One region of the Bradyrhizobium sp. HKCCYLRH1030 genome, then DNA from elsewhere that is predicted to be linked to it. Evidence: predicted binding sites of a transcription regulator. Region 1 holds the regulator's gene; each other region holds the start of a gene.

The links. Region 1 encodes LexA, which represses DNA repair genes until DNA is damaged. Its sites were predicted from a motif close to TGTTCNNNNTGTGTTCNG; they were not measured.
Region 2: a site for LexA is predicted at 2,136-2,153, ahead of ACQR1E_RS05630 (DNA recombination protein RmuC). Genes of this name have one in related genera too.
Region 3: a site for LexA is predicted at 1,668-1,685, ahead of ACQR1E_RS19150 (putative DNA modification/repair radical SAM protein). Genes of this name have one in related genera too.

Annotation. Positions count from the first base shown of each region.
Region 1 covers NZ_JBNPUY010000001.1:67,095-71,241, reverse strand. Annotated here, with positions in the region: gene ACQR1E_RS00285 (alpha/beta fold hydrolase) at 1-228, shown strand, start outside; gene ACQR1E_RS00280 (molybdopterin molybdotransferase MoeA) at 360-1,571, shown strand; gene lexA (transcriptional repressor LexA) at 1,777-2,475, shown strand; gene ACQR1E_RS00270 (hypothetical protein) at 2,750-3,190, shown strand; partial or broken gene ACQR1E_RS00265 (ComEC/Rec2 family competence protein) at 3,584-4,147, opposite strand, start outside.
Region 2 covers NZ_JBNPUY010000002.1:41,455-45,601, reverse strand. Annotated here, with positions in the region: gene ACQR1E_RS05635 (AmpG family muropeptide MFS transporter) at 1-752, opposite strand, end outside; gene ACQR1E_RS05630 (DNA recombination protein RmuC) at 870-2,105, opposite strand; gene def (peptide deformylase) at 2,275-2,802, shown strand; gene fmt (methionyl-tRNA formyltransferase) at 2,944-3,879, shown strand; gene truA (tRNA pseudouridine(38-40) synthase TruA) at 4,000-4,147, shown strand, end outside.
Region 3 covers NZ_JBNPUY010000006.1:163,234-167,380, forward strand. Annotated here, with positions in the region: gene ACQR1E_RS19145 (UdgX family uracil-DNA binding protein) at 1-231, opposite strand, end outside; gene ACQR1E_RS19150 (putative DNA modification/repair radical SAM protein) at 346-1,584, opposite strand; gene ACQR1E_RS19155 (ImuA family protein) at 1,768-2,562, shown strand; gene ACQR1E_RS19160 (Y-family DNA polymerase) at 2,456-4,045, shown strand.

The DNA of each region.
Region 1 (4,147 bases):
ACTCTCGATATGGCACCAGCCTTCCCGCGCCTCGCGGAGATCGTCGCGCCATCGCTCGTCATCTGGGGGGACTTGGACTTTCCTCACATCCAGCAGCGAAGCAGGCTGCTCGCCGCAACAATGCCGAACGGGTCAGGACATGAGCTGGCCGGAACGGCGCACCTGCCGAGCCTGGAACGTCCGCAGGAGGTCATGCGGTTGATTGCGGACTTTCTCGCGCGATCGTGAGGCAGCGGCCCGGAAACGGCCCACAGCAGACGGTCAGAACGCAGGGAGCGGCCTAGGCCCTTGGCCGCGCCGTGCGCGTTCGGTTAGAAGGCGATTCATTCGATCTGCCGTCTCCGTCCGAAGGAACTCTCATGGCCCTGATGCCGGTGTCTGATGCGTTGTCCGCCGTGCTCGCCGGCGCCGAACCGCTGGCCGAGGAGCAGGTCGGGCTGGACGAAGCGTTTCACCGCATCCTGGCGCGGGACCTCGCGGCGCTGCGGACGCAGCCGCCCGAGGCGATGTCGGCGATGGACGGCTATGCCGTGCGCGCGGCGGACGCCGCCCAGGCCAAGGCGCGGCTGAAGGTCATCGGCGAGGTCGCGGCAGGGCGTCCGTTCGATCGCGTGGTTGGACCCGGCGAGGCGGCGCGGATCTTCACCGGTGGCGTTGTCCCGGAGGGCGCGGACGCGGTGGTGATCCAGGAGGACACGATCGCCGAAGACGGCCACGTCGTGATCACCGAGGCCGCGATCAAGGGCCGGCATATCCGGCCGGCGGGCGTCGACTTTCACCAGGGCATGGTGCTGCTGAAGTCCGGGCGCCGGCTCAGCGACCGCGACCTGTCGCTGGCGGCCAGCATGAATCATCCGGCGCTGCCGGTGCGGCGCCGGCCGAAGGTGGCGCTGCTCGCCACCGGCGACGAGCTGGTGATGCCGGGCTCGACGCCCGGCCCGGGCCAGATCGTCTATTCCAACGGCTACGCCTTGCGGGCGCTGGTGCGCAACGAGGGCGGGACCCCGATCGATCTCGGCATCGCCGCGGATACGATGGAGGCGACGATCGCCGGCATCCGCCGGGCCCGCGAGGCCAAGGCCGACATCCTGATCACGACCGGCGGCGCCTCGGTCGGCGATCACGACCTGGTCAAGCAGGCGCTCGAAGCCGAGGGCGTCGAAATGGCGTTCTGGAAGATTGCGATGCGGCCGGGCAAGCCGATGATGCACGGACGGCTCGGCGACATGAGGGTGATCGGACTGCCCGGCAATCCGGTGTCGTCCTATGTCTGCGCCATCCTGTTCCTGGTGCCGCTGATTCGGCGGCTGCTCGGCCGTGACGAGGCCGTGATGCCGCGCGAGACCGCCCTGCTCGGCCGCGAACTGGGGCCGAACGATTCGCGCGAGGACTATCTGCGGGCGCAGCTCGAAGAGCGCGCCGACGGCACGCTGATCGCCACGCCGGTGACGCAGCAGGATTCGTCGCTGCTCGGGAATCTCGCGCTCTCGCAGGCGGTGGTGATCCGGCCGGCGTTTGCGCCGAAGGCGCCTGCCGGCAGCCCGTGCGAGATCCTGCGCCTGCCGAACTGAGCCGCTTCCCCGGTAAAGCCCGGTCTGTTCATCATATTTTTAGGATTGCGGAACACACATCGAACATATAGTGTTCGTTCATGATTTGTTTTTAGTATGTTGCGGGCGACGCGATGACGGTCCGACTCCAGGGCGCTCTCAGCCGGTTTGTGCGCGAGGCGCAGCTCTTGGACTCGGACGACAACAAACCGGGGACCAGGTCGAGATGCTGACGCGCAAACAGTACGAACTTCTGCGGTTCATCAACGAGCGGCTCAAGGAAGCCGGCGTGCCGCCGTCCTTCGACGAGATGAAGGATGCGCTCGATCTGCGCTCGAAGTCCGGCATTCATCGCCTGATCACGGCGCTTGAGGAGCGCGGCTTCATCCGCCGGCTGCCGAATCGCGCCCGCGCGATCGAGGTGATCAAGCTGCCCGAGCTGTCGCAGGCCGCGGGCAACCGCCGCGGCTTCACCCCATCGGTGATCGAGGGCAATCTCGGCAAGGTGCGCACCAGCACTCCCGCGCTGGACGATGGCGAGCGCCCGGTCGCGGTGCCGGTGATGGGCCGCATCGCCGCCGGTACCCCGATCGAGGCGCTGCAGACCCGCAGCCACACCATCAGCGTGCCTGCCGACATGCTCGGTAACGGCGATCACTACGCGCTCGAGGTACGCGGCGACTCCATGGTCGATGCCGGCATCCTCGACGGCGACATGGCGCTGATCCAGCGCAACGAGACCGCCGACACCGGCGACATCGTGGTGGCGCTGATCGACGATGAGGAAGCGACGTTGAAGCGCTTCCGCCGCCGCGGCGCATCGATCGCGCTGGAGCCGGCCAACACCGCCTACGAGGTACGCATCCTGCCGCCGAACCGGGTGAAGATCCAAGGCAAGCTGGTCGGGCTGTACCGCAAGTACTGATCGCGAATGGGATCGGTCGATCGGCGGCGGGCGCACGCGCTTTCGCCGCCGATCGGAGGCTGCCCAGCAAAATACGTCACGCGCGAATGCACCTCATGATGTGCAGCGCGGCATGCTCAAACGCTTGTGATCGGCCGCGGGCACACGCGATGCAGATCAGCGCAGAATTGCCGCGAAGCGCGCGCTAACATCACCATCGATGTCCACTCTGATAGAGGCCTGCGCCTGTCCGGGGGGAGCGTGGGTCGGCTATCTCTCAACGAGGAGCGATCCGATGTGTGACTACAGCCTCCATGCGGTTGCGTCCCGTCCCGCCAAGGTCGGCGAGACGTTGATCTCGATGACCTTCCGTGGCACCGCCACCCGCGGCTTCGCGCTGGAGAGCGAGCCGACCGTCGCAGTCTGCATGCTGCCCGGCACCGAGTTGGCCTTCGCCGAGGACGTCCGCTACGACAGCCGCTGGCTCTGGACCCGGACGATCCGCGAGCGCGTCGCAAAGTTCAACAGCATCGAGACTCACATTCCCGATCGCCATCACGACGCGATCGAATTCGCCGACGGGCGCCACGTGCTGGTGACCCAGCTCTGCGAGGGTCAGCGCGTCACCGTGCTGCAATTGCCGGTCAGCAAGCAGCCGGCGGAGCGACGCCCGGACATCGCCGAGGACGTGCCGCCTTCGCAGGCCACACCGATTCGCCGCATCAGCATCACCTGAGGGGTCTCCGCATCGGCATTTCTCTCGGTCGTGAGCGAGCTTTCGACCGTGGGAGATTTGGGTTCTGCAAGCGCAAAGTCCTCTCGGGCGAACCGCACGCCCCGGCATCGCATCGGATAGGAACGACATCCCTCGGCCGCCATGATGTGCCGGGGGAGCCTGCCGCCGTGGTCAACAAGATCGATTGGAACAAGGCCGCCGGGATCACCGAGCCCCGGTGCGATATGCTTGTGTTCGGATGGCTGACAGTCACGGCTGACGACATCGCCATCTGGCAACGCTATCCGCGCGCTGCGTTCACGCTGGCCGAAAGCCCCGCGCTGTTCGATGGACCTGGCAACATGGACCTGGCGACACCGAGTATCATCTCGGCACGTTCGAGCTGCCCGGCACTCAGTCTTCCTCGCCCTGCTCCGTCTCCGGCGGCGTCGCGTCCTGAGGCCGCGCGGCCGGCGCGCGCGGCGTCAGCGTCGTGTCGAACTCGCCGGCCTCGGCGGGCGCCGGCCACCATGGGCGGTCAGTGCCGCCGGCGCGCGCCGGCGTGACGGCGAAGCTCCTGCCCCGCCGCACCAGCATCAAGGCGCCCTGCTGCCGCAGCCGCTCGCGATCGATGACGGCCGCCGCGCAGGATGACGGCGCGGCGCGCGCGGTGACGATGAGCGCGGCACGGGCGCAATCATCGGCGAGCGCCTCGGCGCGCAGGGTCAGGGCGGCGATTCGGCCGTCAGCCATTGCCGCCACGCAGCCCGCCTCGTCGCAGGAGACGCCATCGGTGAGCGATGAATCCGCCGGCAGCCGGGCATCGGCGTCGGCCGCGAGCCACTCCTTGGTGGCGAACACGTCCTTGCCGGTGCGCATCACATGCAGGCGCCCGTCACGGCCGCGCACCGCCACCGCGCGCCCATCGCCGGCGATCAGCACGTCGGGCAGCGGCGTCGCGGCGGCCCACGCGGTGGC
Region 2 (4,147 bases), on a different contig from region 1:
CGGGTGAGCGCGGTGTCCGCCCCCATCGCGGCCTCCGCCTGCTGCGACTGGGCCGGCTCGGTCGCCGCGAGGGCCGTGATCGTGCCGATCAGCACCAGTCCGGCCATCGCAACATAGCCCCACATCCAGGACGACGGACGCGTCAGCCCCGAGTTCTCGAATGCACTGACCACCACCAGTGCGCCGGCGGTCGAGACCAGCATGCCGATGCGGTAGGCGGCGACATACGCCGCCATGCCCGCGGCCTGCTCACTCTCCGGCAGGCTCTCGACGCGGAAGGCGTCGACCACGATGTCCTGGGTCGCCGACATCGCGGCGACCAGCAGCGCGGCCAGCGCCACCATGAACGGCGCGTGCGCCGGATCGGTCAACGCCAGCAGCAGGATGGCGGCGATCAGCAGCAGTTGCGCGAACACCAGCCAGCCGCGCCGCCGCCCGAAGGCGCGCGTCAGCAGCGGCACGTGCAGCGCGTCGACCAGCGGCGCCCAGAGGAATTTCAGCGTGTAGGGCGTGCCGACGAGCGCGAACAACCCGATGGTCCCGAGGTCGACGCCGAGCTCGCGCATCCAGATCTGCAAGGTCGAGCCGGACAGCGCCAGCGGCAGCCCCGACGAAAATCCGAGGAACAGCACCACGAGCACGCGCGGCTGCAGATAGACGGCCATGCTCTCGCGCCAGGTGGGGGCTTTTGGCGCAGCCTCGGGCTTTGCGCCGGTCGCGGTGATGTCGGAAGAAGCCTCAGGTACGGTCATGGGTGGGTGGTAGCAGATTTGCGCAAGAAACGCTCTCCATCTCAGCTGTCATCGTCCGCGAGCCGGGCGATGACAGTCTTGGCAAAATTCAAGCTGCGACAAGGGCGAGCTACCCAATCACTCCCCCGCCTGCGCGCGTCCCGCCAGCGGAAACAAATCCGGCGCGGTGCCTGTAGCTGGCGCGATGCGTGGTGACGCCACCGGCGTGTCCTGTTTGCTGAAGTCGAGCTCCTCGATCCGCGCGGCGCGCTTCTCGATCTTGTCGGCCGAGATGAGGATCTGGCGGATGTCCTCGCCGACATCGCCGAAATGCTTCTGCAGCTTGAGCACGCGCTCGCGCAGGCGGCCGAGATCGTCCCCGAGATGGATCACCTCGTTGCGGATCTGGTCGGCGGCGTCGCGGATGCGTGCGTCCTTCATGATCTGCTGCATGACCTGGATCGCGAGCATCAGCAGCGACGGCGACACCAGCACGACGCGCGCGCGATACGCTTTCTGGATGACGTCGTCGAAGCCATCATGGATCTCGGCATAGACCGATTCCGACGGCACGAACATCAGCGCGGTGTCCTGCGTCTCGCCGACCACCAGATATTTCTCCGCGATGTCGTTGACGTGACGCAGCACGTCGGTACGCAGGCGCTGTGCGGCGGTGCGCTTCTCCTCGTCCGTCTCCGCATCATGCAGCGCGGTCACGGCTTCCAACGGAAACTTGGCGTCGATGCACAGCGGTCGCGCGTCGGGCAGGAACACGACGCAGTCCGGCCGCTTGCCGCTGGCGAGCGTGTACTGGAACGCGTAGCTGCCCTTCGGCAGTCCGTCCTGCACGATCGCCTCCATCCGCGCCTGGCCGAACGCGCCGCGCGACTGCTTGTTGGCGAGGACGTCGCGCAGGGTCGCGACCTGGGTCGTCAGCTCGCTGAGATCACGGTGGGCATTGTCGATGATGCCGAGCCGCTCGTGCAGCACGCGCAGACTATCCATGGTGTGGCGCGTACTCTGCTCCATCGACTGTCCGACGCGATGAGTCACCGCATCGAGCCGCTCGTTGACGCTGCGGGCAAGATCAACCTGCCGGCCGGCGAGCAGCTGCGCCATCGCGTCGACCCGGCCGGAGGCCTCGCTCTGGACGCGGATCATCTCGCTGAACCGATGTTCGATCTCATCGCTGCGCATCGCCTGCTGGGCCGCGAGCTCGGCGCCGCGCCGGCCGGAACGCACCACGGCCGCCACGATCATCACGAGCAGCAGCACCACCAGCAAGCCAAATCCGATCAGCGCATCGCTGGCGCGGACCGGAAGGTCGCCGATCATGATGACGACAGGATTGAGAGACTGGCTGGCGGCGGTCATCACGCCCGTCTATCCGATTCGCACAAGCTCGCGAACGAAGCGAGAACATTTATGGTTAAGGCCGGGTTAAGAATCATGGTTAACGAGGCATTGAAATTCATGGTTAGCGAAGTCTTAACCGCGAGCCATCACATTGACCGCGCCGGTTCCGCGGCTTAAATCGCGCGCCATGTCCCTAAGAGAAATCATCATCCTGCCGGACCGGCAGTTGCGGCTGGTGTCCAAGCCGGTCGAGAAGGTCACGCCGGAGATCCGGCAGCTGGTCGACGACATGTTTCAGACCATGTACGACGCGCCTGGCATCGGGCTCGCAGCGATTCAGGTCGCGCAGCCGCTGCGCGTCATCACCATGGATCTGGCCAAGCCCGACGCGAACGGCGAAGGCAAGCGCGAGCCGCGCGTCTTCATCAATCCGGAGATCGTTGCCAAGTCGGACGAGCTGTCGGTCTACGAGGAAGGCTGCCTGTCGATCCCCGAATATTACGAGGAGGTCGAGCGGCCGGCGCGCGTGCGCGTGCGCTTCACCGATCTCGACGGGCTGGTTCGCGAGGAGGATGCCGAGGGGCTCTACGCCACCTGCATCCAGCATGAGATCGACCATCTCAACGGCGTGCTGTTCATCGACTATCTGTCGAAGCTCAAGCGCGACCGCGTGATGAAGAAGTTCGCCAAGGCCGCCAAGCGCGCCAGCGAGTAACGATCAACTCTCTCCTCCGTCATGCCCGGGCTTGACCCGGGCATCCACGTCGCGCCGCGCGTTACAGGCAGCTCGACGTGGATGACCGGGACAAGCCCGGCCATGACGCGGAGGATTCGGCAATGCAGGATCTTCCACCAGATGCCGCTTCGCCTGATCTTCATGGGCACGCCGGATTTCGCCGTGCCGACCCTGCTCGAACTCGCCGGCCACGGCCACGAGATCGCGGCGGTCTATACGCGCGCGCCCAAACCCGGCGGCCGCCGCGGCCTGGCGCTGGTGCCGACGCCGATCGAGACCGAGGCGCGCCGGCTCGGCATTCCCGTGCTCACGCCGAAGACGCTGAAGACCGAGGACGCGCTGGCTGGGTTCCGCGCCCATGAGGCCGATGCCGCCGTTGTTGTCGCCTATGGCATGATCCTGCCGCAGGCGATTCTCGATGCACCGAAACTCGGCTGCTACAACCTCCACGCCTCGTTGCTGCCACGCTGGCGCGGCGCCGCGCCGATCAACCGTGCCATCATGGCAGGGGACGCTGAAAGCGGCGTGATGGTCATGAAGATGGATGTCGGTCTCGACACCGGCGACGTTGCGATGGCCGAGCGTCTGCCCATCACTGACGCGATGACGGCGTCCGATCTGCACGATCGCCTCTCGCGGATCGGTGCCGACCTGATGGTGCGCGCGATGGCGGCGCTGGAGCGCGGCGGGCTGACGTTGACGAAGCAGGCCGAGGGGGGCGTCACCTACGCTGCCAAGATCGAGAAGGCGGAGGCGCGGATCGATTGGACGAAGCCGGCGCATGCGGTGCTGCGGCACATCCACGGCCTGTCGCCGTTCCCCGGCGCCTGGAGCGAGGTCACGCTCGATGGCGAGGCGGTGCGTTTGAAGTTCCTGCGCTGCGCGCTCGCCAGCGGCGCGGGCGAGCCGGGCGCCGTGCTCGACGAGCAGCTCACCATCGCCTGCGCCGACGGCGCGATCCGCATCACCGAGCTGCAGCGCGCCGGCAAGGGCCCGATGAAGGCCGCGGATTTCCTGCGCGGCACCCCATTGAATCGCGGTGCTCGTTTTTCGTAACGCTGTCATACCCCGCGAAAGCGGGGTATCCAGTACGCCGAGACGTGCATTGTCGCGCCGAGACGTCGGCGAATACTGGATCGTCCGCCTGTGCGGGCGATGACGGCAGCAATAGACCGAATGCCCCGCTACAAGCTCACCATCGAATATGACGGCGCGCCGTTCTGCGGCTGGCAGCTGCAGGAGACCTTGCCGTCGGTGCAGGGCGCGCTCGAAGCGGCGGTGCAGGCGACCTGCGGCGTGCCCACGCGTGTGCACGGCTCGGGCC
Region 3 (4,147 bases), on a different contig from region 1:
ATTGTGCAGAATCGCGCTCTCGGCGAGCTCCATGAAGCTCGCCGGCACTGAGAACGCGCCCTTTGGCACCTCGGGAAGCTGCGTGTCGGCCTGATCGTCGAACAGGTCGGGCGCTGCGCCCTTGACGCGCCAGCTGACGTCGGCCGGCTTGACGTCGTTCATCGCCAGCGCCCGCGCCGCCTGACGCCAGCCGTCGAAATCAGTGTCGCTGTCGAGGGTTACGACGTGCATTTCACCTCTCTCGTCATTGCGAGCGAATCCGCCGCGTCATTCCGGGGTTCGATGCTTCGTATCGCCCCGGAATGACGGCTGTTTCCTGGCTTCGGTCTTCGCCACGACGTTCAATTAGAACCCAAATCCCAGCTGCTGCGGTTTGGGCCGCAGCCGGGCTCTGAGGCTGGCACCGTCGAGCAGGGACGGCTGTGGCCGGTGGTCGGAGAGAACGATGAACGGCAGGACCTTGTTCCTGACAACGTTGAGCCGGGCGAGATCCGCAAACCGGATCGTGGTGGTGCGGCGGGTGGCGAGGATGCGCTGGACGGTGCGGGTGCCGAAGCCGGGCACGCGCAACAGCTCCTCGCGGCTCGCTTTGTTGATGTCGAGCGGAAAGCGGTCGCGGTGGCGCAAGGCCCAGGCGAGCTTGGGGTCGATGTCGAGCGGCAGCATGCCCTCGCTCTCCTCGACGATCTCGTCGGCGTCGAAGCCGTAGAACCGCATCAGCCAGTCGGCCTGGTACAGCCGGTGCTCGCGCACCAGAGGCGGTGCCTGCAGCGGCAGCGCGCGGCTGGCATCGGGGATCGGGCTGAAGGCGGAGTAATAGACGCGCTTGAGCTTGTAGGCGCCGTAGAGATTGGCCGAGGTCGACAGGATGACGCGGTCGTTGGCGTCGTCGGCGCCGACGATCATCTGCGTGCTCTGGCCGGCCGGCGCGAAGCGCGGCGGCCTGGCCCGGCGCACCGTCTTCTTCGCCTCCGCCGTCTCGTCGAGCTTGAGCCGGAGACGGCCCATGGTGCGGCGGATGGCGCGCTGGTCCTTTTCCGGCGCGAGCGTCGTCAGGCTCGCCTCCAGCGGCGTCTCGATGTTGATGCTGAGCCGGTCGGCATAGCGGCCGGCCTCGGCGATCAGCGCCTCGTCAGCCTCCGGAATCGTCTTCAGGTGGATGTAGCCGCGGAAGCGATGCTCCTCGCGCAATTTGCGCGCGACGCTCACAACCTGCTCCATCGTGTAGTCGGGGCTGCGGATGATGCCCGACGACAGGAACAGTCCTTCGATGTAGTTGCGGCGATAGAAGTCGATGGTCAGCTTCACCACCTCGTCGACCGTGAAGCGCGCGCGGGCCACGTTGGAGGAGGCGCGGTTGACGCAATACAGGCAATCGAAGTTGCAGGCATTGGTCAGCAAAATCTTGAGCAGCGAGATGCAGCGTCCGTCCGGCGCATAGGAATGGCAGATGCCCATGCCGGGCGAGGTCGAGCCGAGGCCCTTGCCGTCGCGGGAATCCCGCATCTCGGTACCGCTGGAGGCGCAGGACGCGTCGTACTTGGCGGCATCGGCCAGGATCTCCAGTTTGCGCAACAGCTCCATGGCTTTGAATCCCTTTGATTCCATTCGTTGAATCACACCCGGGTCAATCCCGATTGACTCTCTCGAAGGCGTTAGCTTTATATTAGAACGTATCATGAACAAAGAAGGTCGTCGCGGGTTCACTGCCTGATCACTGAAACAACGGCAGCGCCCGCACGATGGATTGAAGAGGAGCGGCGACGGATGACCGGCGCACGCATGGATACGCTCGCGCGTCTGCGCGGCCGCATTGCCCGTCTCGAGGCGGGAGATGGCGCACATGATTTGCGCCGGGTCGCGCTCGGCCATGACGAGGCCGACGCGACCTTGCAGGGCGGGCTCGCGACCGGCGCGCTGCACGAGGTGTTCGCCGAGACCGGCCGCCAGGCGGCAGCCGCGACCGGCTTCCTGTGCGGGCTTGCCGCGCGTGTCGCCGCGCACCGGCCCCTGATCTGGATCCGGCAGGATTTCGCCGAGCGCGAGATGGGCGCGCTGTCGATGAGCGGGCTCGCCGAGCTCGGCCTCGATCCGCGCCGCATCGTCATCGTGCGCGCGCCCGATCTCGACCACGCCTTGCGCACCGCCGCCGACGCGCTCGCCTGCGATGCGCTCGGCAGCGTGATGCTGGAGGTGTGGGGGGAGACGCAAAAGCTCGATCTCGTCGCCAGCCGCAAGCTGACCCTGGCGGCGCAGGAATCCGGCGTCACCGCGCTCATGTTGCGCATTGCGGCTGCGCCCGAGCCGTCGACCGCGGAGACGCGCTGGATCGTGCGCACCGCGCCGTCACCGCTCGTTGCCCCGTGGATGGCGTGGGGCGCGCCGCGCCTCGATGTCGAGCTCATTCGCAACCGTCACGGCCAGACCGGACGATGGATCATGGAGTGGACCCCCGATGCATGCCGTTTCAACGAACCGGCGGCGGATCCTCAGCCTGTGGCTGCCGCGCCTGCCCATCGATCGCATCAAAAGACAGCGGGCACTCACAGGCGCTCCGCCTGAGAGCAAGCCGCAGGTCGTCGTCATCAAGGACGCCAATGCGCTCTTGATCCATTCGCTGGACGAAGCGGCGGCGTGCCACGGTGTGTCGCTCGACCAGCCCTTGGCGAATGCCCGCGCGGTCTGTCCCGACCTCGTCGCGCACGAAGCCGATTTGGCGGCTGATGCAAAGATGCTGGAGAGCATCGCCGACTGGTGCGACCGCTTCACGCCGCTGGTGGCGCTCGACCCGCCGCATGGGTTGTCGCTCGACATCACCGGCTGCGTGCATCTGTTCGGCGGCGAAGCCAGGCTGATGCAGTCGGTCTGCGACGCGCTGACCGCGCATGGCCTCATTGTGTCGGCGGCGATCGCCTCCAACGCCGTCTGTGCGCGTACACTGAACCGCCAGGTGCATGGCCGCATCGTGCCCGACGGCGAGGAGGCGGCCGCGGTGGCGCCGCTGCCGGTGGCCGCCCTCGGCGGCAGCGAGGCCATTACGCTCGGCCTGCGCCGAGCCGGCCTCAAGACCATCGGTGACGTCGCCGCGCGCGGCCGCAACGAGATCACCGCGCGGTTCGGCGCCGCCTTCACCCGCGTGCTGGCGCAGGCGCTGGGCGAGGCCGATGCGCCGATCAGCCCGCGCAAGGTCCCGCCGGACTACATCGTCGACAAGCGTTTTGCCGAGCCGGTCGCGACCGACACGGTGATTGCGGCCAGCCTCTCCCGTCTGGCCGCGATGCTGGTGGCGGCGATGGCGCAGCAGGGTAAGGGCGCGCGGCGGCTGGAGGCCTGCTTCTTCCGCACCGATGGAATGGTGCGCGTGATCACGGTCGACACCGGCCAGCCGGTCACCGAGGCCGCAATCATCGACCGGCTGTTCCGCGAGCGGCTCGAGGCGCTGAACGATCCGCTCGATCCCGGCTTCGGCTTCGACATGATCCGGCTCGCTGCTGGCCGCAGCGAGATCGTGGTGCAGCAGCAGCGCGATCTCGATGCCCATGTCCACGACAATGACGAGCTGTCGGCACTGATCGACCGCATCGCCGCGCGCATCGGCGGCAAGCGCGTGGTCGTGCATCTGCCGGTCGATACCCATGTTCCGGAGCGCGTGGCGCTGCCGCTGCCGGCGCAGCAAAATCTCGCCGCCGCCACTGCTGCCGCCTGGCCGGAGCGCGCCGAGGGCGAGCCGCCGCTGCGACCTCTGCGGCTGTTCGCGCACCCCGAGGCGATCCAAGTCATTGCGGGCGTGCCGGACGGCCCGCCCGCGCGCTTCGTCTGGCGCCGTGCCGCGCATGCCGTGGTCCGCGCCGAGGGCCCGGAGCGCATCGCGATGGAATGGTGGCGGCCGGACGGGCAGGGCCTCACGCGCGATTATTTCCGCGTCGAGGACGAGCACGGCCTGCGCTTCTGGCTCTATCGCGACGGGTTGTATGACCGTGAGTTCGAGCAGCCTGAGGGCCCGCCGGTGCAGCCCGCCTGGTACATGCATGGCCTGTTCGCATGAGGGTCGGGATCGCACATCTCTCGCGGCGATCTCGCTGCTCACCCTCCCCTGGAGGGGGAGGGTCGGCTCGCATGCGCGCATGCGAGCCGGGGTGGGGTGACG